3 regions of the Acetobacterium sp. UBA5834 genome follow, and region 2 is predicted to be linked to each of the others. Evidence: riboswitches for the same ligand, from Rfam matches in the RefSeq annotation. Region 2 holds a riboswitch; each other region holds the start of a gene.

Region 1 (8,245 bases), on a different contig from region 2:
ACCAAAGAAGAAGATATTCAGAGGTTAATCAAGATGATTGAAACACAGGGATTAAACATTCATTACTCAAAAGGTGTGGATCACACCATTCTAGGAATAGTAGGGGATACAACCTTGGCAGATGTGGAAAAAATCCGTTCAAACCGTATTGTAGAAAATGTACTCAGAGTTCAGGAACCCTATAAGAAAGCCAATCGTCTCTTTCATCCCGATGATACCATCATTAACGTCAAGGGCCGAAAAATCGGTGAAGGGACAATCAGTGTGATGGCTGGCCCCTGTTCGGTGGAGAGCGAAGAACAGGTTGTAGCGATTGCCAGAAGTGTCAAAGCTTCCGGAGCAACCTTTTTGCGGGGCGGAGCTTTCAAGCCACGAACATCACCCTATGCGTTTCAGGGCTTGGGATACGAAGGATTAGAGTTACTTAAGATCGCCAGAAAAGAAACCGGATTGCCAATTGTTAGCGAACTGATGTCGCTGGAGCATTTGCAAGCTTTTGAAGATGTCGATATTATTCAGGTAGGTGCCAGAAACATGCAGAATTTTGATTTGCTCCGGGAATTGGGAAAAATTGACAAGCCGATCTTACTTAAACGGGGGATGTCATCGACGATGCAGGAATTCCTGATGTCGGCTGAATACATCATGAAGGAGGGCAATGATAAGGTAATTCTCTGCGAACGGGGCATTCGCACCTTTGAAACCGCCACCCGAAATACCCTGGACATCAGCTGTATTCCGGTGCTCAAGCAAAAGAGTCACTTACCGATTATTATTGACCCCAGTCATGCCACCGGGCTGTCCTGGACGGTTGAAGCATTGACCAAGGCCGCCATCGCTGCCGGTGCCGATGGGGTGATGATTGAGGTTCATAACAATCCGGAAGAAGCCCTGTGTGACGGCGAACAGTCGATTACCCCGGAACAATTCCATAAAATTATGATCACGGTCAAAAAATACGCCGAATTTGAGAACAAGGTGATGTAATGAAAAAACGTGAAGATTCCATCGTTGGCTTTATCGGCCTGGGTCTGATGGGTGGGGCTTTGGCCATGGGACTCAGGAAGCAGGGGCCCCGAGAAATCTGGGCTTATGATTTAAACCCGTCGGTGATTAAAAAGGCCTTGGATCAGGGCGTGATTGATCAAGGGGTCTGGGACTCAGCGGGGCTTCAAAAAATGCTGCCCCAATGCGATCTGGTGTTTATCTGCCTGACCCCAATGGACACCCTGGCTTTTTTAGCCCTGTACATGGAAGACTTCAAGCCGGGGGCGATTGTCACGGATATTATCGGGGTCAAAGAAGTGGTCTTTAAAAACCTCGGCAATCTGTTGCGCAAAGATATCGATTATATTCCCGGACACCCGATGGCGGGCAGTGAAAAAGAAGGCTTCGGCGGGGCCGATGATCGGATCTTTAAGAACCGGAATTATATTTTGACCCCCTTACCCTCCAATCAGCCGGAGAATATTGGGTTGATCCGGGACATTGTTACGGATCTGGGTTTTAATCATATTGTTGAAACCACCACCGAAATTCACGACCAGAAAATAGCCTTCACCTCCCAGCTTTGCCATGTGATTGCGGCGGCCCTGGTTGATTGTGAGGATGATCTGTCGATTACTGATTTTGAAGGCGGCAGCTTTGGTGATCTGACCCGGATTGCCATGATCAATGCCCCGATGTGGACGGAATTGTTTATGTGCAACCGTAAAAATTTGCTTGATCAGATTGAGAAATTTGAGTCCAGCCTGGCTGCCATGAAAGACATGATCCGTTTGGATGAAAAGGAAGAATTGATTGACCGGCTTCAATCGGTTCGGGAAAAACGCATTGCCATGGGGGAGATTCGGGCGGCGAAAAGCTTAAAAAATCTGTGAGTTTGCTTAAGAGATACGCTGTGAAAACTATTACATCAGCCTGAAAATGATTACGCTATTGACTTAATTAAATATGGGAGTATACTCTAGGTAAAGAAACATTTGAAATCATAATTTTTAGTGGGAACAAAACGAAGAGGGTAAAAGTTAAATAAATATTGGAGCAAAAAGATCATGAAATTATGTCATCTGCCATCCCTTGGTATGAGAAACATAAAAACGGTGCTGGCAGTATTCATCTGTGTGGTGGTATTTGCAATAATGGGACCGGAGTTTAATCCACTGTTTGCTGCAATTGCAGCGGTGCTTACCATGGGGCCGAGCATTGAAAATTCCATCGAAACGGGTTGGAATCGGATATTGGGAACCATCTTTGGTGGAGCAGCGGGACTGCTGGGCATTTTTGCCGCTAACTTAATTCCTTATGAATTTGCCTATGTGGCTATTATTCCGCTGGGTATTATGTTACTGATCTATCTATGTAATAATTTTCATAAAGCAGGTGCCATTGTTATTACCTGTGTGATGTTTCTCAGTGTCATGACCACCTATCCCCAGGACGCTGGCAGCTATATGCTGGCAATGTTAAGGCTGCTGGAAACAGCATTTGGGATCATTGTGGCGTTTTTAATCAATCGGTTTATCAAGGTTCCGGAATGCGACGAAAAGTCAGCTGATGAGGGATCAGAAACAGAAAAAGAGCTGGTCACCAAGGCAGAAAAACCGGGTAATGACCATCAGAAGTTTAAAGTATCAAGTTTTTTGTATATGCTATTCAAACCATAGGTTTTACGTTTATTCTGGATTTTTGTGACGTCTGGACAAACTAAAATATAATTACCCCTCCCCTTAAAAAAGAGACCACCCGAATACCAGGTGGTCTTTTTTTAGTAAAAAAAATTATTTAAGATGACCGATTACCGTCAGTTTTGCGTTGAAGACCGCCGCCAGTTCGGGTAAGGCAAAAGGTTTGATACTGGCAATTACGGTGGTGGCCGGACCGGCAGAATCCACTACATTCAGATTATTGGGCATCGCTTCAAATTGGCACTGATGAATGGTGGCTAGATTGGTGGCTTCGTATAAAATTCCCTTGGAGCCACAGGGTACAATCTCATTAACAGCGGGATTTTCGGTTAAGGTCTTAAGATCCTGATAATCGGCGATTTCCGGATCACCTTCGAGAACAAGAGCGGCCGCGAATTTGGGTTTGCCAATGCAGATCACTAAATCCCCGGGTGCAGAGGGGGTGATTCGTAATCGCTTGGCGATGCCCACAACAAAAATGCCAAAGCCGGTCATGCAGGTTTTGAAATTTTCTTCAGTTGAACCGTTAATGGGTAGTTCCCCGATGCCAGCCCGCGCCAGTTCTTCCTTAATTCCCTGGATCAGGGCAGCGCCAGTGGGCTCCATTTCACCGACGATGGTGTTGGAAAGACTGATAATCTCGGTGCCGCAGGATAGCAGCTCAAAAAGACAGACCCGGGCGGCAAAAATCGAAATATATTTTGTAGGAACACACAATTCGTCCCCGGGTTTCTCTCCGACACCACCGCTGCTGTCACAGGCCGTGATCAGGAGGGTATCGGGAAGCTCAATGACCGACAGGTCACGATATTGATAAGTTTTCATCAGATCCTCCTTTGGGGGATTGGTTTGCTAATAGTGAAAGTGTCCTGGGCTTGGTGAGTCATTTGGTAATAGCGGCAGTAGGGTAAACGCTAGCCGGTTAAACCTGGGTTGAGGTTACCGAAGCGACCTGATTTTTAACTGACAGTGGTAAGGCTTTAAAGATCAGAGCGGCAATCAGAGCGTTGATGCCGCCGACTAGCGCCAGAGGAAACATCATTGCGATGACTCCAGGCCAGGTTAACATTGGAATCAGCAGCGGCGAACACAGTAACAAAAGGATCGGGCCGTTACAGACGGCGGCAACGATAACGCTGACAATCAGAGCGACAATTTCGCTACTGGCCTTTTTAACAAAAACATAAGTATACCAGGTGGCTACCATGATTAACCCCATTCCCAGGCCAATGGCCAGGTGAACCGGTAGGGTCATCGGGAACCCCGAGGTAAGGGCGGTTAAAAGATGACCAATAATCGCAATAATTGCGCCCGCCACAGGGCCCATCAGCAGGGTGCCTAAAAAAGCCGGTAGTGAATCAAAGGCAATGGTGCCAAAAACTTTTAACTGGGCGCCTACAAAAGAAAGGGCAATTAAAAGTGCCATAAAAACTAATTGTCGGGTGTTGATTTTCATAACGAACTCCTTGATTTTTATTATAAAGCATTTGATGGCCAAAGAAAAGACGAACCGATTCCGGTGTCAAACAAAAAAGCCCACATCCAATACAGATGTGAACTTTACCGTCGTCCAAATGGAATCATTTCTGGCAGGTCTCCTGAGTCCGTTTCATTGCAGTATTGTCCCTTCCCGTGAGGTGGTGATGACAAGTGCTCAACGATACAGTGGTGGGTCCCTACAGGATTTTAACCTGTTTCCCTATTCTCCTTTTACAAGGCACCAAAAAAGCTTTATTTACTTGGAAGAATAATAGCACATCGGGAATCGCTTTGTCAAATTGAAATTGTCCGGGGCTAGTAATCATTGTAAGTAAAAAATGCAAAGCGGGAATGGAGAATCACGGGATTGGGGGTAAATTCTGGTGTAAATCAAACCCGAAAAAACCGGACCAACCGAAAATTATCGCCAAATATTCCAGCTATAATTCATTGTCTAAAACCCTTGGAGTATGATACAATACAGCTCAAAATGATTAATACTATGAGGTATAAAAATTGATTCTAATGATCGACAACTATGATTCTTTCACCTATAATTTAGTCCAGTATCTGGAGGGACTCAATGAAACGGTGATCGTAAAAAGAAATGATAAAATCACTCTCGACGAGATTGCTGCGATGGCACCGTCGATGATTGTTTTATCACCGGGGCCATGTACCCCCAACGAATCCGGCATCTGTCTGGATGTGGTTCACCGTTTTAAGGGACAAATCCCGATTCTGGGCATTTGTCTGGGACATCAGATCATTGGTCAGGCCTTTGGCTGTACGATTACCAAAGCGCTGGAGCCAGTGCATGGCAAGGTTCATGCCATTGCCCATGACAATGTCGGAGTCTTTGACGGTCTTAATAATCCCCTGAAGGTGACGCGCTACCATTCTCTGGTGGTGGAAAACCGGGATATTCCCGATTTTTTTGAGATTACCGCCAGAACCGATCAAAATGAGATTATGGGGATGCGCCATAAGGATTATCATATCGAAGGGGTGCAGTTTCATCCTGAAGCGATTCTCACCGAAATGGGCATGGAATTACTGGATAACTTTTTTCAAGCGACAAAAGAAAATGGTGTGCGATGCTAATACAAGAAATAAAAACCGACCTAACAAGTTTTGAAAGCTATCTTTTATTTAAGGATGAGCCCTACAGTTTCTTCCTCGACAGCGGGAGAGACCCGGACAGCTTGGGACGTTATTCATTTATCGGCGGGGATCCGCTGCTGGTCTTTACCAGCAAGGATAAAGACATCACCATTAAAACCAAGACGGAGACGAAAACGGTTACTGGCGATCCTTTTGATGAACTGCAAAAACTATTAAAACAGTATAAAATGGATTATTCATCGCCGTTTCCGTTTATTGGCGGGGCGGTCGGTTATTTTGGCTATGATCTTTGTCATCATCTGGAAGCCTTCCCCCGGACGGCAGTGGATGATGTTAATGTCCCGGATTGTTTTATGGGCTTTTACGATGGCATTGTGATTATCGATCATAAAGAAGAAAAAACCTATGCGGCGGCTCTGGGGATTGAAGAAAACGAAGCCGATATTGTCAGCCGCTTAGCCGCTCGATTTGCCGGTGATCCCAAGGTCGCCATTCGTTCGGACTTTAAAATCAATGAAAATCTGGAATTCCGGGGTAATTTTACCAAACCGGAATATCTAAAAGCCCTGGATGCGGTGCATGAATATATTTTAGCTGGAGATATTTACCAGACCAATCTGACTCAGCGCTTTAATGCTGATTTACAGTTAAGCCCATTGGAATTATACAGTGAACTTAGAAAAATCAACCCGGCTCCCTTTGCCAGCTATATTGATTTTGGGGTCGGTCAGATTGTCTCCAGTTCGCCGGAGCGTTTTATTCTGGTTCAGGGAAAAAACATTGAAACCCGGCCAATTAAAGGAACCATGCCCCGGGGCAAAACTCCGGCTGAAGATGCCGCTAATCGTGAGACTCTGATCAACAGCGAAAAGGATAAGGCCGAGCTATTGATGATTGTCGATCTGGAACGGAATGATCTCGGAAAAATCGCCAAAACCGGCACCGTCAAGGTTCCGGAATTGTTTAAACTGGAAGAATATCAGACCGTTTTTCACCTGGTCTCCACAGTGACGGCCGAGTTGAAGGACGAATTGGATGCCATTGACTGTGTTAAGGCGACCTTCCCTGGTGGTTCAATTACCGGGGCACCAAAGATTCGGGCGATGGAGATTATTGATGAACTGGAGCCGACCCAGCGAAACATTTATACCGGTTCGATTGGCTATATTGGTTTTAACGGTGATCTGGATCTGAATATTGTCATCCGGACGATTGTCTGCAAGGATGGCAAAGGCTATTTTCAGGTCGGCGGCGGAATCGTCTGGGATTCCGACAACGAGTCTGAGTATCAGGAAACCTTCGATAAGGGTCGCGCCCTGATGGATGCATTGAAACGGTATTAAATACAACTGTGTTACTTAAGTGCCGTGAGCTTTACGACCAGTTTCGCACGAAACAATTGTTACACTGTACGGCGGACAGTTCGCTGAACTGTTCGCCTACACGTTACACAATTGTTTGTGGAAACTGATCGTAAAGCAATAGTTGTTTGTAATTTAAAGCTATGCAGTTTCCGAATAGAGGGAGAAAAATGGACTACGTCAGTTATAACGGGGAAATTTCAAAAAAACCGCAGATCCCGCTGGATCAGGGCTTTCTTTATGGCTATGGGGTGTTTGAAACCATCAACGTGGCCCAGGGCAAGCTGGTTTTCTTTGAGGATCACATGGAACGGTTCAAACAGAGTGCCCTGGTGATGGGCCTGAAGTTGACCATTCATCCTGATCAGATCCGAAGCGAGTGTCAGCAGATTATTGACAAAAATGCGATGATTCGGGGTGGCCTAAGGGTTACCCTCAGTAAGGGACTAACCGCTGATAACCTGCTGATCACGGCCCGGGAAAACCATTATGACCGTCGGATGTTTGAGCAGGGTGTAAAAATTTGCACCGCTGATACCATCCGCAATGAAAAATCCCGGTTAGTGAGTATTAAGTCCAACAATTATCTGGAGAACCTGCTGATATTAAATGAAGCCAAAGCCCTAGGCTTTAGCGAAGCGGTTTTTTATAACACCCAGGGCCATCTGGCTGAGGGGTGTATGACCAATATCTTTTTAATCAAAAACGGCCAAGTCGGCACCCCGGCAAGGGATTGCGGGCTGCTGGCCGGGATTGTCCGCAACCGGGTAATTGACTTGCTAAAAACCAATCAGATCCCAATCGCAGAGGGGTACTACAGCAGTGATTGCTTGCTGGCAGCGGATGAAGTTTTTATCACCAATTCGCTGATGGAAATCATGCCGGTGAAGCAGCTCGATAAACGATGTTACGGGGTTGGCCCAGAAACCCTGACGGCCCGGATCGATGGGTTATTTCAACAAGCCTGGGGGCAGCGTTAAGAAGTTGTAGAGTTTGAATGATTAATTAACGAAATTAAGCACCAGCCTTGCCATGGAGAGAAAAATTCATGGCAGGGCTTTTTGTTGATGAAAAAAGCCTAATAATTTGTGCCAGCTTTTGTCGATTGGACGAAAACTGTGTTAAAATACCTTTAATAAGCGAAGTAAATAGCAAAACCAAGGCAATGGTTGTTTTGGCATTGGAAAATGGCAAGTTATCAATTAATTTTAAAAAGCATGAGGTGATAAAATGAGTACACAATTGGATCGTGAAAAAGCACTGGCATTATTAAAAGAATATAATGAAAGTGAATCTCTGGTTAATCATGGCCTGGCGGTTTCGGGGGTGATGGAACATTTTGCCCGACTGGAAGGGGAAGATCCGGAGTACTGGGGCATTGTCGGACTGCTGCATGATCTGGATTATGAAAAGTACCCCGATCAGCACTGTGTTAAAGTGGTCGAAATTCTGGAAGCGAACGATTACGAGCGCGCTTTTATCAATAGTGTGGTCAGCCATGGCTTTGGTCTTTGCGCTGACGTTGAGCCCACCCACCAGATGGAAAAAATTCTCTATGCCACCGATGAGCTGGCCGGACTGATTACTGCCTGT
Region 2 (8,245 bases):
TGTTCCACCACCAAAAAAAAGCAAAAAAAAATTGATTATCATCCTAGCAATTGTTGGCAGTATTCTGATTCTTGGTGGCCTCACTTTTTTCCTGTACAATCAGTTTGCCTCAGCCAATCTGACCAGTGAAGAAAAAATAGAAAAAACCACCGATCAGGAGGAATTAAAAAAACTCTATGACGAACTGCTCAGTTCCTATGCAACCTCCGGAAAATCCGAAGCTGAGATTCTGGCCTTACTGGAACGGGCCGCCAAAGAAACCGGGGATCAAAGCTACATTCAAAACCAGGACAGCTATCTGGTTAAACCGCCCAGTTTCAACCTGGCTCCGGGCAGCTATGAGGGTGCCCAAAACCTGGAAATCATCAAGGGTAACTCTGGTTATACGATTTATTATACCGTTGATGGCAATGTCCCCGACAAGACCTCGCCAAAATACACCAGTGCCATTCCCCTACCCCTTGGCGAAACCACGGTTAAAGCCGTCGCAGTGAGCGATAAAGGCTTTTCCAGTGCAACGATTGAAGGAAAATACATCCTGACCGCCCCCCAAGCCAATACCCAGTCTGTGCTAACCCCGGAAGAATTTATTAACAGAATCTATGGAGTATGGTATAAAACCGATTATGGCAATTCGTTGTCGATTTCTCAAACGACCTATACCGAGCACATCCCCAACCCTCTGAGCAATGCAACCGGTGATTATAGTGTTGTTTCAACCACTGATAACGGCGGCACCATCAAGGTTCTTAATTTTACGGTTGAAGGCTACAATGCAGGTGATATCCTGATTGAATTTGATTTTGGAACCCCTGGTGATAATCAGATGCGGCTCCGTCATGAAGGCAAACCCTGGTGGGACTATGCCGCTGCTGAATATATCGGTAGCGGTCAATATCATTTACCTTTCCAATTTGCCGGATCCGATATTATTACCCTGAATTAGCGCACTACTGCCAGTACTAAAAACTCCCAGTCGTATGACCGGGAGTTTTTCTGGGTTACAGTTATTAAATTCTATTCCACACTCCAGGCTTCCACATTAGGAATGGTGTTTTCCTCGCCGCCATCGGTGGTGTAGGTATAGAGGTATTCAACGGTACCCCAGACCGTTACCATTTGACCTTCAACCAGCGGTGCTTCACCCGAATTCAAGCGATAATAAACCTGAACCATCTGATTAGGATCATCATTGACATCCATGATAAAATCACAGAAGTATTGCTGATTTTCATAATTTTCATAAACCTGAAAAACCCGCCCTGTCATCTTGACTTTTTTTCCAGTTTCGTTTTTGGCGTTATCAACGATTTCGGCGTAGGATATTTCTGCGGTTTGCGCTTTAAACGGATCCATGCGCACCTTTCGCTGAACCAGCGTCTCGTTATAGTAGCCCATGTCAAAATCACCTTCGTAAATCACCTCGCCATAATAGTTGTAAAGCGTACCCTGTCCGTCATAACGATTATCAGTGTAATTGCCATCATATATGAGATTCTTATTAAGATATTCTTGTCCCGGCCCATTTAACAAATCATTCTGGTAGTAGCCTTCCTGCATAAACCCATCTTCCCAGACAGTTTGCCCGCTCCCCTGAAAATGACCTTGTTCCCATTCGCCCTCATAGGTCCAGGCCACTTCATCCTCGTCGGAAACAGTAAAGACACCATTCCCCTGGGGTAAACCTTTGACCAATTGACCCGTATAAGTGCCGGTTTTCTCACCAAACGACAAGGCCAGAGTGATTTCCTGATTTTTTACCGACTCTGACTTGTTGCCAAAAATTCCCGGGATCAGCGAACAGCCCGACAGGAACACGACTAAACCAAGCATTGTCAGTAGCACCATTAATTTTTTCATTACTTAACCACCTCTTTTCATTTTATCAGAACTATCCTTTTACCACCAAAAAACTAATACTCCCAACCCCGGCTATTCATTTCTTCAATGGCGCTGGCCACCAAATCGACAAAGATCTCAAGCATTTGCTCGCCTTTTTTTATGCTGGCTTTTGTGGGGTCGCCAGTGGCCCCAGTGGCCGTGAGTTCCTTGATATCCCAGATAATGTCAACCTTTTCATTGATCTTAATGACATTTTCCGGTACCTGGGATACCGCATCTTCCAGCTTGACCAGTTCCGGGCGTAGCGCCATCATAATCGAGGTTTCGCCTTCACCGCCATGGCCCAGTCCGTTCCAGACTTCAAAGCGGTCACCCATAATCGGGCCAACCTTGGTCCACCAATCCGGCAGATAAAGAAATTTTGCCTCGCGATGGCGATCCTTGACCTTATGGGCGGCTATTTCGAGCGCCGGAATATTACCGTCATGACCATTTAGAATATAAATGTGTTTGATGCCATTGTTAATCAGACTCTCAAAGATATCCTCGGCAATGGCAATCTCGGTTTCATAGCGCAAGGTGATTGACATCGGGTAAGAGTTATAATGAATCGAAGTCCCAAAGGGAACGCAGGGTAGCACTACCACATTGTTAAGCTTCTGCGCCACGCGTTTGGCCACCTCGGAGGGCACAAAAAAGTCCGGCCCCAGGCAGCAATGCCAGCCATGGCTCTCGCAGGATCCAAAGGTCACAATGGCGGTGACCTGATCGGCATTTTTTAACAGCTCCTGAACTTCCAGGGCGGTCATTTCGTTAAGCATTACCTTTTTCATTATAAAATTCCTTTCAATCAAATTGTTTCTTAGACTTTTGCACAAGTGCCGTGAGCTTCGCATTCAGTTTCGCACGAAACAATTTTTACACTGTACGTCGTACAGGCTATCGCCTGTTCGCCTACACGTTACAAAATTGTTTGTGGAAACTAAACGCAAAGCAATTTTTGATCAACTCTTTTGAATTTTAGAATTGCTTAAATAGATTCTGATTTATATTTACCCACTTTTTCACCAGTCAGTTGTTGTGAATAAAGATTTTTATTAAATCCGGTCAGCTTCAACCAGTAGTTTCAGCTGGTCTAAAAAAGCTGCCATCCAGAGATTGTCCTGAAGGATGTATTCCGGGTGGGCCATGACTTCCTCCGGCCGCTGTACAAAATCACTGGGGATCATTTCATCGCCGCAATTTTTAATCAGATCTTTAATAATTGCCTGGGTATTTTCCAGATGAAACTGAAAGCCAAAAACCCGTTTCTGGTAGACGAAGGCCTGGTTTTGACAGGCGGCACTGGCTGCAATGACGGTGGCCTCCGGCGGCAACTCGACAAAGGTGTCCCCATGCCAGTGAAACACGACTGGATTGTCCGGGAAAAAGGCAAACAGTGGCGATGCTTTGGCTTCTTCAAAAAACGTGATCGGAAACCAACCGATTTCTTTTTGCTTATTTTTCACGACCTTCCCGCCGATGATATCCGCAATCAACTGACTGCCGAGACACAGTCCTAGGACTACCTTGTTGGCTTCAATAGCGGCTTTAATGAATGCTTTTTCGGCCTTCAGCCAGGGGTATTCCGCTTCTTCATAAATGTTCATCGGCCCCCCCATCACCACCAGCCAATCAAAATCACTCACCTCCGGCAGCACTTCATCGTTATACAATTGTGTCGCAGTGACGGGATAATTGTTGGCTTGGGCCCATTTTAGAATACTGCCGGGATTTTCAAAGGCGACGTGCTGTAAATAGTGAATTCTCATCTGTGACCTTCCTATCTGAATAGTTATCAGTATTTTTTATAGCAAGTATACCATTTTCGGCGCTTTTTCAAAAATATTTTTTATTAAAAGAAATCCATTCCAATAAAAAAAGCGCATCCATAAGAAAATGCACTTCTTTTATTGGTGCTCAAATTTTTGGCCAGAAAAATCTAAGCAGAAATGAGGAATAAATTCTATCAAAAATGTAAATTAATGAAAGCAAGGTAAATTCGGGGATGTCACACACCATCCCCGAGGAAGGGTATTAAATACTGACTTGGAGATGTCCCTTTATTCGAAGAGATTCTAAAATTGGCTAGGAGAAAGTAACCAACTGCCGGAAATCACACACTTCCCGGTTCGCTTGCGATCGTCACCGACGGCAAGACGAAAAAAAATCCTTCTCCAACGGAGAAGGATAAAAGAATCATACTTACAAATCTAAATATAATGCTCTTAAAGTCCTCTAAATCGGAGGTTGTTAAGAAATCACTACAAACAGGTCTTCTGGCTTAACAATCAACTTTCCATCTCCCTTCCCGCTAATTTCTTAACAGTGGCTATGAGACGGTCATCATGTTTTACAGCTGCGATTACAGCAAAGGATTTACACCTTTTTCCCTTGAATATAGGACAAGTTCACTATTTAATTGAATTCATTCTACACGAAAAACTGCTGCTTGTCAATAGCAGTTTTTCTGCAATTCCGAAAGTGTCGCAAGCTTACCAATCAGTTTTGCACGAAACAATTTCTACACTGTACGGCGTACAGGCTATCGCCTGTTCGCCTACACGTTACAAAATTGTTTGTGAAAACTGCTTGGACGCAACCATTGTTCGTTTTATTGAGTTTCGTAAATACCGAAACGGTTGTTTAGTTCACGTCGCCAGTAATAATAAAAATCGGGTTGGCGGCCTTCAGCATCGTTAAACCACCGATGCCTTCGCCCCGGCTGATACCGACCTGAATCAGTTCGACATTGTCAAAATACTGATTCATCAGCGTGGTGGCCTGGGCGGCGTTCTCCAGGGTCACAAAGTTGGCAATGACCCGGCCGCCGGGGCCGGTATTGGCTTTACACCACTGAAAAAGGCTTTCCATATTCCCACCGGAACCGCCGATGATGACCCGATCTACCGGCTCTTTGATTTCAGCCAGCGCCTCGGGCGCCTTGCCGGGGATAATCACCACGTTATCGGCCTTAAAATGGTCTTTATTCTTTTGCACCAGCTCCAGGGCTGTTTGTTTGGCTTCCACGGCATAGACCTTGCCATTTTCGGCGGCATAAGCTGCTTCCATGGTCAAACCGCCGGTACCGGCGCCGATATCCACCACCACATCGTCAGGGTTTATTCCCAGTAACGAAATGGTTAAAATACGGATTTCCCGTTTGGTCATTGGGGCCTTGCCGCGAATATAGGCCTCGTCCTTGTATCCTGCTATCTTACTCATTGATCACCACCACGACTGCCAGTCCTTCCTCCTGATAAGTCAGGGCTTCTGCCACCGTTAGTCGGGTGATCTTTTCATTGGGATAGGACAGCTCTTCACCGACATAAAGAATACTGTTCTCGCAACCGGCTGTCTGCAGGATTCCGGCAATAAAGGCCGTATTATTATTTTTGTCGGTAAGAATACCCAGCTTTTTGTTTTCTGCCAGCGCCGCCGCCAAATCCTGATCCCGACCGTGCAAGCTCAAAAGCCTCGCATCCTCCCAGCTAATAGCCAGTTTGGCAAAAAAATACTGCAGTGAGCTGATCCCAGGAATACAGACAATGTCCTTTTCCGGCACCAATTTTTTTGCATAGGTCAGCAGACTATAAAAACCGCAGTCCCCGGAAACTACCAGGGCGGTTTTGCGGGTCTGATAGCCCTTAGCAACCTTTTCCATCAGCTCACTGAGAGGGGTTCCCTTGCCGATAAAAAGCATCTCCTTGCCACTGGCATCAAAACTTTCGGCGTGGCGGGTGCCACAGAGAATCACTTCCGCTGCGGCAATTTCTTTTAAGGCGATCGGTAAGATATAATCCGGATGCCCCGGTCCCAATCCAATAATTTTTAATGGGTACATAATCGTTTCCTCAACTCTTCTGCGTCTTTGCTTTGTCCTAAAAAGCCATGGATCTTGGAAAACAGCACCACTTCGATATCAATAGTGCCATAAACCCGATCAGTGACTTTCTTCTTTACCACTTCGGCCAGCTGATTAAAATAGTCCGGCAGATTTTCGGCCAGGATTATATCGGTGGCTTCGTCGGTAGTTTTGGCGGCCATGATTTTTGCCATGGTATCCCGGGATGCACCCAGGATACCGGCATGGGCGGTCAGAATCTCCATCCGGCCATCAGCCACGCTGCTATGGGTATTAAATATTCCGCCCGCTACCTTGACAAGCTTACCCAGATGCCCAATTAAAAGAATTTTATCAAAACCCATCCGCTCGGCCTCATCCAGCATAAAGCCGATAAAATTGCTGGTCTTAACCAGCACATCTTCATTAAGCCCCAGTTCCTCCGAGAAGTCTTTGCCATAATTGCCGGGCACAAAGATGATTTCATTAAAGCCCTTGGCATGAAGCACCGAGAGTTCCAATTTCAATGAAGCTTTCCAGGCCTCTTCACTCATCGGTTCCACAATGCCGGTGGTGCCGATAATTGACAGTCCGCCTTCAATCCCCAGCTTGGGATTAAAGGTGCGCTTGGCCAGCTCAACTCCCTGGGGAATCGACAGCTCCACCTGCCAGCCTTTGGGTAAATCGGGCCGATGCTTGATGGCATCAGAATCCAGAACCGCACGAATTTCCTGGGCGATCATCTCTCTGGGGGTGGGATTAATGGCCGGTTGACCTGGGGGGATGCTCAGTCCCACCGAGGTCACCGTCCCAACGCCAATGCCAGCAATAAAAGTGATCCCGGCCTGATCAGATGGGATCACCTTTGCAAAAATCTTAATGCCATTGGTCACATCCGGATCATCCCCAGCGTCTTTGACTACCGAACAGGACGCTTCGTACTCGGAAAAAGTCTGATCATGAAGCACCAGATCCAGGGGCCAGCCTTTGGGCGTATTGATTTTTACCGTATCCCATTTCTGCTGATTTAAAAACATCAGCAGGGCGGCTTTGGTGGCCGCCGTCGCACAGGAACCGGTGGTATAACCATAACGCATTATTTTGCCATTTTTTTCGACGGTTTTATTAAACATCAAAACCCTCCCTTACTGAAGGGGATAATTCTTCTTGATTAATAAGGTCGATAAGTAAGGAATCTTACCCTTTAACACCTCAATATCCCGGATCACCTGCTGGGTTTCCATGCCAATGTTGGACACCAGCACAAAACTTTTCTCCAGCCCTCGGGCTTCCAGCTCCGCTGCCATCCAGGCATTGTTGGCAGAAATCTTCATCACCACAATGTTCTGGTGGGCATCCAGGATCGCCCGGATTTCTTCCTCCGGCTGAGTCATGGCTACAATCCCTAACGACTCTTCGCCCTGGGTCAGCGGAATATTCAGTTGGGCACCTAAATTGCAGAATGACGGCACCCCGGACAGGGTGACCACTTCAATGTTGCGTTTTAACAGATATTCCATCACATAGGAATAAGTACTAAAGACCATTGGATCACCCAGGGTAATAAAGGCGACATCTTTGCCCTGGTTAAGGAGTACCTCTATTTCGTCGGCATTCTCCTGCCACTGTTTTTCAAGAGCTTCCCGTTCTTGAGACAGGGAAATCATTGGGAAATTCATTTCTACAACCTTGGAAAGATCGGAAATGTGGCTTTTAACTATTTCAAAGGCAACACTGGTGCTGCCCATTTTTTTTACCGGTGTAATCACCGCATCACAGGCATCTAAAACCTTAGCCGCCTTAACGGTCAGCAGATCCGGATCGCCGGGACCGACTCCGATGCCGTAAAAAATTCCTTTTTTTGCTGCACTCATGATCTTTACCATTCCCTTCCCAATTGATAAAGCATGGCGTTAAGAATAGCAGCCACTACTGGACTGCCACCTTTACGGCCGTTGATTCGGATGACCGGGCTGTCAATCTGATCCAAGGCTTCTTTTGATTCGGCTGCACCGACAAAACCGATGGGGGCACCAATGATCAAGGCTGGTTTGGCAGTACCCTGTTTGACCTGTTCAATTAATGTATAGAGCGCAGTTGGCGCATTACCGATGGCAAAAATACCGACGCTGTCGTCTTTTAAGGCTTTTTCCATGCTGACAGTTGAGCGGGTAACGCCACGTTCTTTCGCTTCAGCAGCGACATCGGCATCATGAACGTAATTAACAATTTCAATGCCGTGATCGGCCAGTGCTTTTTTATTGACGGCGACCTGAATCATCCGGGTGTCGGCGTAGATTTTTTTGCCCTGTTTCAAGGCTTCCATCCCACTTTCATAGCCACCATTTAAAATTTCCAATAAATCGGCATATTCAAAATCAGCGGTGGTGTGAATGATTCGTTTAACCATCGGGGCAATCGCTTCCGGGAAAACCTTGTCTCCCAGTTCTTCGGTAATAATCTCAAAACTACGCTCTTCAATTTCTCTCGGGTTGTTAATGTATTCCATCTTGTCTCGCT
Region 3 (8,245 bases), on a different contig from region 2:
GATCTCGTGGTGCTGACTGACATAGCGCATTTCCAGCATCAGATCAAAGCGCTGGCGGTTTTTCGCTACCCCCAGTCGTTTAAGCTGCGCCGTTCCTTCCGCTTTCATCGCCGCAACCATGGTGTTCAGGCGCTTGGCATCCCAATTTCTTTTTTCCATCAGAATACTCTGGTTGATGTCATAACGGCAGGCCGCGCCCAGCATTCCCCAGGAACAGAAGACCGGTCCCTGTACCGGTATCAGGGCTTCCGGCATTTGCAGGGATTCCATAATCCGGGCGGCAAACAGACCAAAGGCGCCACCGGCACTGATCAGGCTGTAAATTCGGGGGTCGTTTCCTTTCTGGGTGGTCACCAGCCGCATGGCATCGGCCATCATTTCGGCGGTGATGCTGTAAATAATCCGGGCGGCATCCTGCACCGAAAGATTTAAAGGATCGGCGACCTTTTCCTTAATCGCTTTAACCGCCTGTTCCATGGATAGTGGCAGCTTGCCGCCGAGGAAATTATCGCCGTTGATGAGTCCCAGCACCAGTAGGGCATCAGTAACGGTGGGGTTCTCACCGCCCTGGTTATAACAGGCCGGGCCAGGAATCGAACCGGCGGAATCCGGACCAATTTGCACCCGGCCACCGGCTTCGACATGGGCAATACTGCCACCGCCAGCGCCGATCGAGCGGATATCGATCATTGGTATGCTTAAGGGATAGCCATCCAGCTCGGTTTGGGGCACTAGTTGATTGACCCCGCCGCTGACGACATGAAGGTCAAAGCTGGTTCCACCCATGTCCGCCAACACCGTATGGGTTCGGCCCAGAGTTTTTCCCAGGGATTCATTGCCCACAGCACCGCCAGCCGGCCCGGATAACAGGGTTTGTACCCCAAAGCTTTCCAGATCCCCCGAATCGCTGAGGCCGCCGCTGTTTTTCATAATATGAACCGGCTTATCCCAGCCAAAAGCAGCCAGTTCTTTTTTGACATTCTTCAGATAATCGGCCAGCACCGGGGTGCAATAGGCATTGATCACCGTGGTGGTGGTGCGCTCGTACTCCCGGATTCGGGGTGAGACTTCTGATGATAACGACACAAAAACATCGGGCAGTTCCTCCCGGATAATTTCAACCGTCCGTTTTTCGTGCGCTGGATTAAGAAATGAAAACAGATAACACACCGCAATGGCTTTTACGTCAGCTTCCCGACATTTCTGACAGGCTGCCCGAACGGCAGCTTCGTTAAGCGGTTTAATGATCTCACCCTGATAGTCCATCCGCTGTTCAATCCCCAAGCGCAGCCGCCTCGGCACCAGCACCATCGGGTTTTCAATGGCCAGATCCCACTGATTAGCCAACTGGGACCGGCGAATTTCCAGGGCATCCCGAAATCCCTCGGTGGTGAACAGGGCAGTTTTAACCCCTTTTTTCTCCAGCAGGGCATTGAGAGCCAGCGTCGTCCCCAACGAAATTTTTTCGGTCTGGGCCAGTAGTTTTTCCAGATCGGTTCCCCAAGCCACCGCCAATTCTTTAAGCCCGGCCAGAATCCCCTGAGCCGGGTGATCATGATTAGTGGGGTTTTTCAAGGCAATCCGCTGTTCAGCCTGGTCCCCGAAACAGCCCACCGAGGTGTAATCGGTAAAGGTGCCACCAGTGTCAATCGCAATTTTTATCATCTTTGGCCTTCTTCTATTTTACGTATTTAAATAATCGTTTGATGTCTTCAATGACATTTTCATCGATATCGATTTTGGGTGAGTAACCGCTAAGCGGTTTGGTGGCATCGATGCCCATTTTGGCCGTCAGACCATCGTCGCCGGTGGAAGGGTCCAGGGTTTCGCCCATCATATTGGGGAAGATCATGACGCCCTTGTCGGCCTGCAGTCGGGTGGCCATGGCCCACAGCACTTCCTGTTCATTGAAGACATCGACGTCCTCATCCACGACAATGACCATTTTAATATGATGGTCCATGCCTAAAGCGGTTAACATAACCTGTTGCGCCTGACCTTCAGCCGTTTTCTTCATCGATACATAGCAGTGGAAAATCCCACAGGAAGATAGGGGCGAATGAACGGCCTTGATGTTGGGCAGATTCTGTTTTAAAAACTTGGTAATATCCCCTTCCCGCTGGATCGAGACAATGGTAATGTGCTCACTGCTCATGGCTGGTGTCAGATCGTGGAAAATAGGTTTTTCCCGGTAACGGATGGCATTGACCTGGAAAACATTTTCGGTGCTGCGGAAACAGGCATAATTGGTGTATTCGGCAAAAGGACCTTCCGGTTCCCGAACACTGCAGAGCACTTCCCCTTCCAGTACAATTTCGGCATAAGTGGGCACATTCAGATCCATGGTGGCACAGGGGGAAACTTCCAGAGGCTCGCCAAATAATCCACCGATGGCACCGTATTTTCCCAGATGATAAGGAATCGAAGCTTGCGAACCCAAGGCAATATTAGGATGAACCCCAATACAGATGGCGGCTTTCATGTTTTCGCCCCGTTCTTCACTCTTTCTGAAAAATTCCCACATCCGCTGACGGGAATGGAAGGAAATTCCCAGCTTGTTTTTTCCTTTTAACTGCAGCCGATGAAAACCCAGCGTTTCACAGCCAGTCTCCGGATCTTTGGCCACGGTCAGACCAGAGGTAATATAGGGGCCAGCATCAATGGGAAAATGAGTGATAATTGGCAGCTTAGTTAAATCAACGTCATCGCCAGTAATCAAATGAGCATTACAGGGTGGGTTCTCGACCACCTTAACATCATCAAAACGATTCTTGATCCGTTCGGCAAACTCAAACGACAGGTCTTCGGTTTTAACGCCCATCGCTTTGGCAAACCGGCCCTTGGTACCGAGAATATTGGTTACCACTGGAATATCGCCGCCTTCCACCTGATCAAACCACATCACCGGATATTTCCGCTGTTTTTCCAGCTCCATCATCAAGGTACTGATTTCATATTCCCGCTTGACGGGCTCTGTTACATGGCAGATTTCACCATCTTTATCCAACTGTTCTAAAAACACACGTAAATCCTGACGCATCTTCGATTTCTCCTTAATTGCGATTGAATAAACTACTTGTAAAACTACAAATTGCTTTGGCACCTGTTTTACAAAAACAGATACCAAAGCAGTTAAAATTTCGTTATTTTATTTTTAGCTTAACCAGAATTATTTTACCATACCTGATTTCAGCAAGGCATCATAAACTTTCTTTTCTGCCAGCGTTGCCAATGGCCAGGTTACAGCGATGGTTATCAGGCTGGATACCGCCGCAACACTTACCGGCAGACCTAGAATCAAAACCAGACCCACTCCCACAATGGCATTTCCTAAAACACAAACACCACCCTGAGCCAGAATGTGATGCGACCATTTGGTCATGTCACATTTTACCGCCACGAAAGATACCCAGATGGACGCAATGCCGTTGGCAAAGATAAAGGTTGGCCAAAGGGGGGTATACATGATTGAAATCAGGGCTTCCACTTCAGCGGCAATCAATCCACCTGGCTGTCTGTAAAGCAGGGTTAAAATGCCGGTAAAAAATGCCCATACGGTTCCATTAATCAGTAACATTCCCATTTTTCCCCAGGGCAGCATGTTATCGATCTGGCCGGTAATCTGGCAGGCGATCACAAAGACGATCCCCATGACGACGGCACCAATTAAAGATTTGGTGTCTGTTTTAAAAATACTTCTTTTTCCAATTGCTTGTTCGTTTTGCATGTTATGCTCCTTTTTTTGCATCAATTATTTTTTATTTACACAGTTTTTCAACTGTTACAAAATCGTTTTAATCAAGACTCCGCCAAACCCGATCATCAGGCAGACAATGGTCATGCCTTCCAAAGGATGGAGATTGATTTTTTTCTGAAAATTTCGGGTTGCGTGGCGGCCATAGCCTCTGAGTTCCACCGATAGCGCCGCATCACTGGAGATTCGCATGGCCCGATACATCAGCGGTAAAATTGAAGCCGGCAGGTTGCGGATTTTCTCAACCACGGTATCATTGGGTACCCCCCGGGCCGATTGACTATTGCAAATGGACTGGTATTCCCCGATCATCACCGGGAAAAACCGGGCGACCATCGGCACCAGCATCGCATAGCGGTAAGGTATCCGCCAGTGTATCAGCATCTGAGCCATATCCATAGGATCGGTATGAACCCCGAACTGATAGGCCGAAAATGAGATGATGCCAATTCTTAAAAAAGCCAGGATGGAGGTGGCAATAAAACCACTGTAAATCTGTAAAATACCCCAGGCATAAAGCAGCTCGCCTTCACGACCAAAGATCAGATTGATGATCAATACTTGGGTGCCAATAATCAGCAGCACAATTGACAGCATTTTAAAAGCTTTCAAGGATTTCTCCGAGAACAGTTCAGAAATCAGAATCACCCCCAGTAAAATGCCATTGAGAAGTATACTTCGCGACACCAGGGCGGTTAAAACCAGAAACAGGCACCAGGTCAGTTTGAGCCGCGGATCCAGTTCTTTTAGTTTAAACATTTAAAAATCGCCTCCTTCGATGAGTTCCAATCGAACCAATTCGTTCAGATAATTGTCTATTTTTTCGGCTTTAAATTCCAAAGCCAATTGATGATTGTGCATCACCACAATCCGATTGGCAAAATCTCTGGCTTCAGTCAAATCATGGGTTACCAGCAAAATGGTGACCCCCTGACTGCTGAGATGGGCCAGTTTTTCCATGACCACTTGACTCTGGGCACTGTTTAGGCCGGAGGTCGGTTCATCGGCAATAATCAGCTCGGGATCATTAATGACCACCGACCCCAAGGCCAATAGTTGCCGTTGTCCCCGGCTTAGCCGCTGAGGATGGATTTCGTCCAATCCTTTAAGGCCGACTAGAACCAAGGTTTCTTGAATCTTTTCTTCGATTTGCTGCGCACTGAGGTTTTTATTTTTTAGAACATAGCTGATTTCATCGCGTACCGAGCTGCAAAAGATCTGATCATCGGGGTTCTGAAACAAAAACCCAATCCGGCGCCGCAGTTCGCCCACATTTTTCTTGGTCACCGGAGTTCCAAATAGCTCCACCGATCCCGAGGTTGGTTTAACCAATCCTTCAATGAGCTTGAGCATGGTGGATTTACCTGAACCGTTCTGGCCGATGACCGCCGTGAAATCGCCTTTTTTCAGACTAAAATTTAGCGGCTGACAGCCGGTTATCCCACCTTTATAAGTATGCGATGCACCGCTTAACTTAATCACGTCGAGCCGCTCATCCACTTGAATCGGTTTCGCCCGTCGATTGGTTTTCCGACAGCCATATTTTTTCTGATATTCACCAACCGGCAGAAAATCTTTGACCATCCCAGCTTCCATTACGAGCACCCGATGGGCATCTTTTAAAACCGCACCGGATTTATCCATAACCACCAGGGTGGTCACCTTTTTCTCCCGGTTCAACCACCCCAGGTGCCGATAGAGTTCCGAGCTGGTTTTGGGATCCAGTTCGGCCGTGGGTTGATCCAGTAGTAGGATCGGGGTTTTCATTGCCAGAATACTCCCCAGCACCACCTTCTGGGCTTGTCCGCCGGAAAGGGCATCGGTGGTCCGATCTGAAAACACCCGGATTCCGAGAAAATCCATGACCGCATTAACCCGATGCTCAATTTCATCCTGACTCAAATTGAGATTCGCAACCCCAAACGCCAGTTCATCAGTAACCCGCCGATTGACCATCTGGTTTTGCGGCTCCTGCATCATATAGCCCAGATAGTCGGTCATTTGGCAGAGCGGTATCTTTGAGACATCCTGATCCGCTACCATCACCGTTCCATCCAGTTCACAGGGATAAAACTTCGGTGCCGCCGATGTAATCGCATGAAGCAGTAGCGATTTACCCGATGCCGCACCACCGGTAACGGCAATGAATTCGCCCTCATTGATATTTAGTTTGATGTTTTTAAGCGCTGGTTCCGATTCTTCTGGAAAGGTCAGCATATTAATATCCAGTTGGATGATTGGTTTCATGGAGTGGCCTCGTGATTGAATTTTCAAATGACTGCTTTTAGTATAAAGCCGTGCACTCCGGTCATTGTGCCGCACAAAATTACTGCCGTTTGGCATAAAACCGTGCACTTCGGCTTCCACTTCGTTCCAGCCTTCGCCGCGGGCTACGCCCTATGAAGAATTTGAAAAATGAAATTTTTTATAAGCGAGCTTAATAAAATTTCATTTCCCAAATTCTTCGCACGGCTTTATGCTTTTGCGCAAAATAAAAAGTTTCGACTATCCCAGGGTAATCCTAAGGATAGCCGAAACTTTACCGTCGTTTCATACTATAAGCAATTTATGGCAGGTCTCCTGACTCTGGTTTATCTGTTTTTGCGCCTTCCCGTTTCCAGTGGCATCTGCAAAAACAAAACCATTACAGTGATGGGTCCGTTCAGGATTTTCACCTGATTCCCTATTCTCCTTTGTAAGGCACCATAAATCGTATATCTGTTAAGTTGCATTAATCATAGCGAATTTATTGACAATTGTCAACTGTTTGACAAAATTTTTCTTTTAAACAAATCAAAGTCAAGGTTCCTGCTGTTAATTTGGATAGTTATTCTATTGTTTCCTCTGAATATGAAATAGATTTTATTCGAAATACTGTTGTCTTAGTGCAACTGAAGAAGTTATTGCAATCAAAAATGGCTAAATTAAAACCGCCTTCATGCATGGTACTTACATATTCCACACCATCAAATCCTTGACTCTTAATGTAGTCACTTATATATTGTGTTGGTAAATAATCCAGCTCGCTGTCATGCCTCCGTAGCGGTTTCGCTATTTCTTGGCTAATTAATTTCAAATGTTCAATATTAATTGCATGTTGAGTATACTCTATTCCCATTGTGCTGTTTGCGATAAAAGGACTTATTTTATCCAAATTAGCAAAATCAATGACTACTATATCTTTTTTTAGCTTGAAGTTACCAACAGTAACATAATCAAAAACTCCAGCGCGTGTTTCATGCAAAGTAGTTTTGACCGAATCCGCTAAATATAATATGCTAATACCTGCCGGATTTACGCGCCCCGCTGTTGCTAAATGTGTAGGTGGCGCTCCCATTTCTGATTTCTTAAAACCAAATTCGTCCGTACAAATACGAGTGCGATACAAAACTTTTCCTGCTTTATGAGTTTTTCGAACACACCGGATAAATGAATCCAAAATATCTTTATTAATATGATCTGTGTGAAATCGATTTACACGCTTTATATCTCCAACAAAATCTGTCCATTGGTAATCTCGTAGAACTGAATACTCATTCAAATAATCTTTATCTTGACTTTCCAAAATTCCTACCGGATAATCAAACAGCTCTGGTTGATCAGCATATTTTTCATAGCAGATAGCAGTAAGTAACTGATAAATGTTATCAGGCTCTAAGTTAAAAATTGACCATTTTCTGTAAAAAATGTTCTTAAGTACGTCTGTTTTTTCTTTTGGAAAGGTTGCCGGTAAACTAGCTGCAGATGTATATACATCTAATAACTCATTAAACCTATCAGCCAATGTTGTATCACTCTCTAATGAGTACACATTAACATTTTTACTACCGCAAAAGTCACAATTACCTTTTTTTCTATGATTCTTAATGATGTCAATAACTTCAGCATCGTTAAAACATCTTACGCAGCAATTCATTCTATTTCCCCTCGCTAAGGTACTTTCCCATAAGTTCTAAATGATGCATAACTGAAAGCTTTTTTACACTCCCAAGCCCAGGGTAAGTTTCATTATCATAATGTGATAATAAGGTTTTCATACCAAGTGTTGGAGGAAAAGGATCGGCTTGGTACCAAGTATTTAATTTTGAAACTGCTTCATAAAATTTTTTTGCCGGGTTAGAAATGTCTTCGTTTGAGTCAGAAACAAAATGCTTGACTCTAAGGCTATTATCCTTTGCAAAATACACAATATGAATTGCTACTGCATATGGGGCAAACCCCCCTTCTTGATAGTCATTTCCGACAACGGAATAGTCAGCAAAGCCTTTAAGCCCATCGTCTTTAAAGTACAAATGATCATCAGAAAAAAACTCATCCTCTATATCTTGATAATCTGCATTCCGGCTTTGCTTCTCAAATTTATCATCCAAAATAACACGATTTCGCTTTATTCTACGTCGAAACGCACTTTCATCTGGTATAAGAGCATAGCAAGGATTTTCATCTGAAAACTCTTGTTCAAACAAATCCAAAAAATCACGATCTGTATTA

The links. A riboswitch is a leader RNA that binds a small molecule or an ion and turns the genes downstream of it on or off. The one in region 2 is predicted to bind cobalamin.
Region 1: linked by a shared signal. The riboswitch ahead of B3F51_RS03865 (ECF transporter S component) and the one ahead of B3F51_RS04715 (type 1 glutamine amidotransferase) in region 2 are both predicted to bind cobalamin.
Region 3: linked by a shared signal. The riboswitch ahead of B3F51_RS10770 (ABC transporter ATP-binding protein) and the one ahead of B3F51_RS04715 (type 1 glutamine amidotransferase) in region 2 are both predicted to bind cobalamin.

Annotation. Positions count from the first base shown of each region.
Region 1 covers NZ_DJGY01000017.1:70,938-79,182, forward strand. Annotated here, with positions in the region: gene aroF (3-deoxy-7-phosphoheptulonate synthase) at 1-987, shown strand, start outside; gene B3F51_RS03850 (prephenate dehydrogenase) at 987-1,880, shown strand; gene B3F51_RS03855 (FUSC family protein) at 2,055-2,666, shown strand; gene B3F51_RS03860 (alpha-ribazole-5-phosphate synthase) at 2,781-3,512, opposite strand; gene B3F51_RS03865 (ECF transporter S component) at 3,610-4,143, opposite strand; cobalamin riboswitch at 4,259-4,427, opposite strand; gene B3F51_RS03870 (anthranilate synthase component II) at 4,683-5,270, shown strand; gene pabB (aminodeoxychorismate synthase component I) at 5,264-6,634, shown strand; gene B3F51_RS03880 (aminotransferase class IV) at 6,823-7,632, shown strand; gene B3F51_RS03885 (hypothetical protein) at 7,701-7,886, shown strand; gene B3F51_RS03890 (HDIG domain-containing metalloprotein) at 7,883-8,245, shown strand, end outside.
Region 2 covers NZ_DJGY01000020.1:90,240-98,484, forward strand. Annotated here, with positions in the region: gene B3F51_RS04700 (chitobiase/beta-hexosaminidase C-terminal domain-containing protein) at 1-946, shown strand, start outside; gene B3F51_RS04705 (hypothetical protein) at 1,018-1,860, opposite strand; gene B3F51_RS04710 (creatininase family protein) at 1,914-2,675, opposite strand; gene B3F51_RS04715 (type 1 glutamine amidotransferase) at 2,940-3,653, opposite strand; cobalamin riboswitch at 4,134-4,322, opposite strand; gene cbiT (precorrin-6Y C5,15-methyltransferase (decarboxylating) subunit CbiT) at 4,528-5,106, opposite strand; gene cbiE (precorrin-6y C5,15-methyltransferase (decarboxylating) subunit CbiE) at 5,099-5,725, opposite strand; gene cbiD (cobalt-precorrin-5B (C(1))-methyltransferase CbiD) at 5,713-6,858, opposite strand; gene cobI (precorrin-2 C(20)-methyltransferase) at 6,871-7,611, opposite strand; gene B3F51_RS04740 (precorrin-8X methylmutase) at 7,605-8,234, opposite strand.
Region 3 covers NZ_DJGY01000054.1:37,706-45,950, reverse strand. Annotated here, with positions in the region: gene B3F51_RS10790 (hydantoinase/oxoprolinase family protein) at 1-1,665, opposite strand, end outside; gene B3F51_RS10785 (UbiD family decarboxylase) at 1,679-3,040, opposite strand; gene B3F51_RS10780 (hypothetical protein) at 3,170-3,727, opposite strand; gene B3F51_RS10775 (energy-coupling factor transporter transmembrane component T family protein) at 3,782-4,513, opposite strand; gene B3F51_RS10770 (ABC transporter ATP-binding protein) at 4,514-6,001, opposite strand; cobalamin riboswitch at 6,308-6,477, opposite strand; gene B3F51_RS10765 (RES family NAD+ phosphorylase) at 6,582-7,670, opposite strand; gene B3F51_RS10760 (sce7725 family protein) at 7,672-8,245, opposite strand, start outside.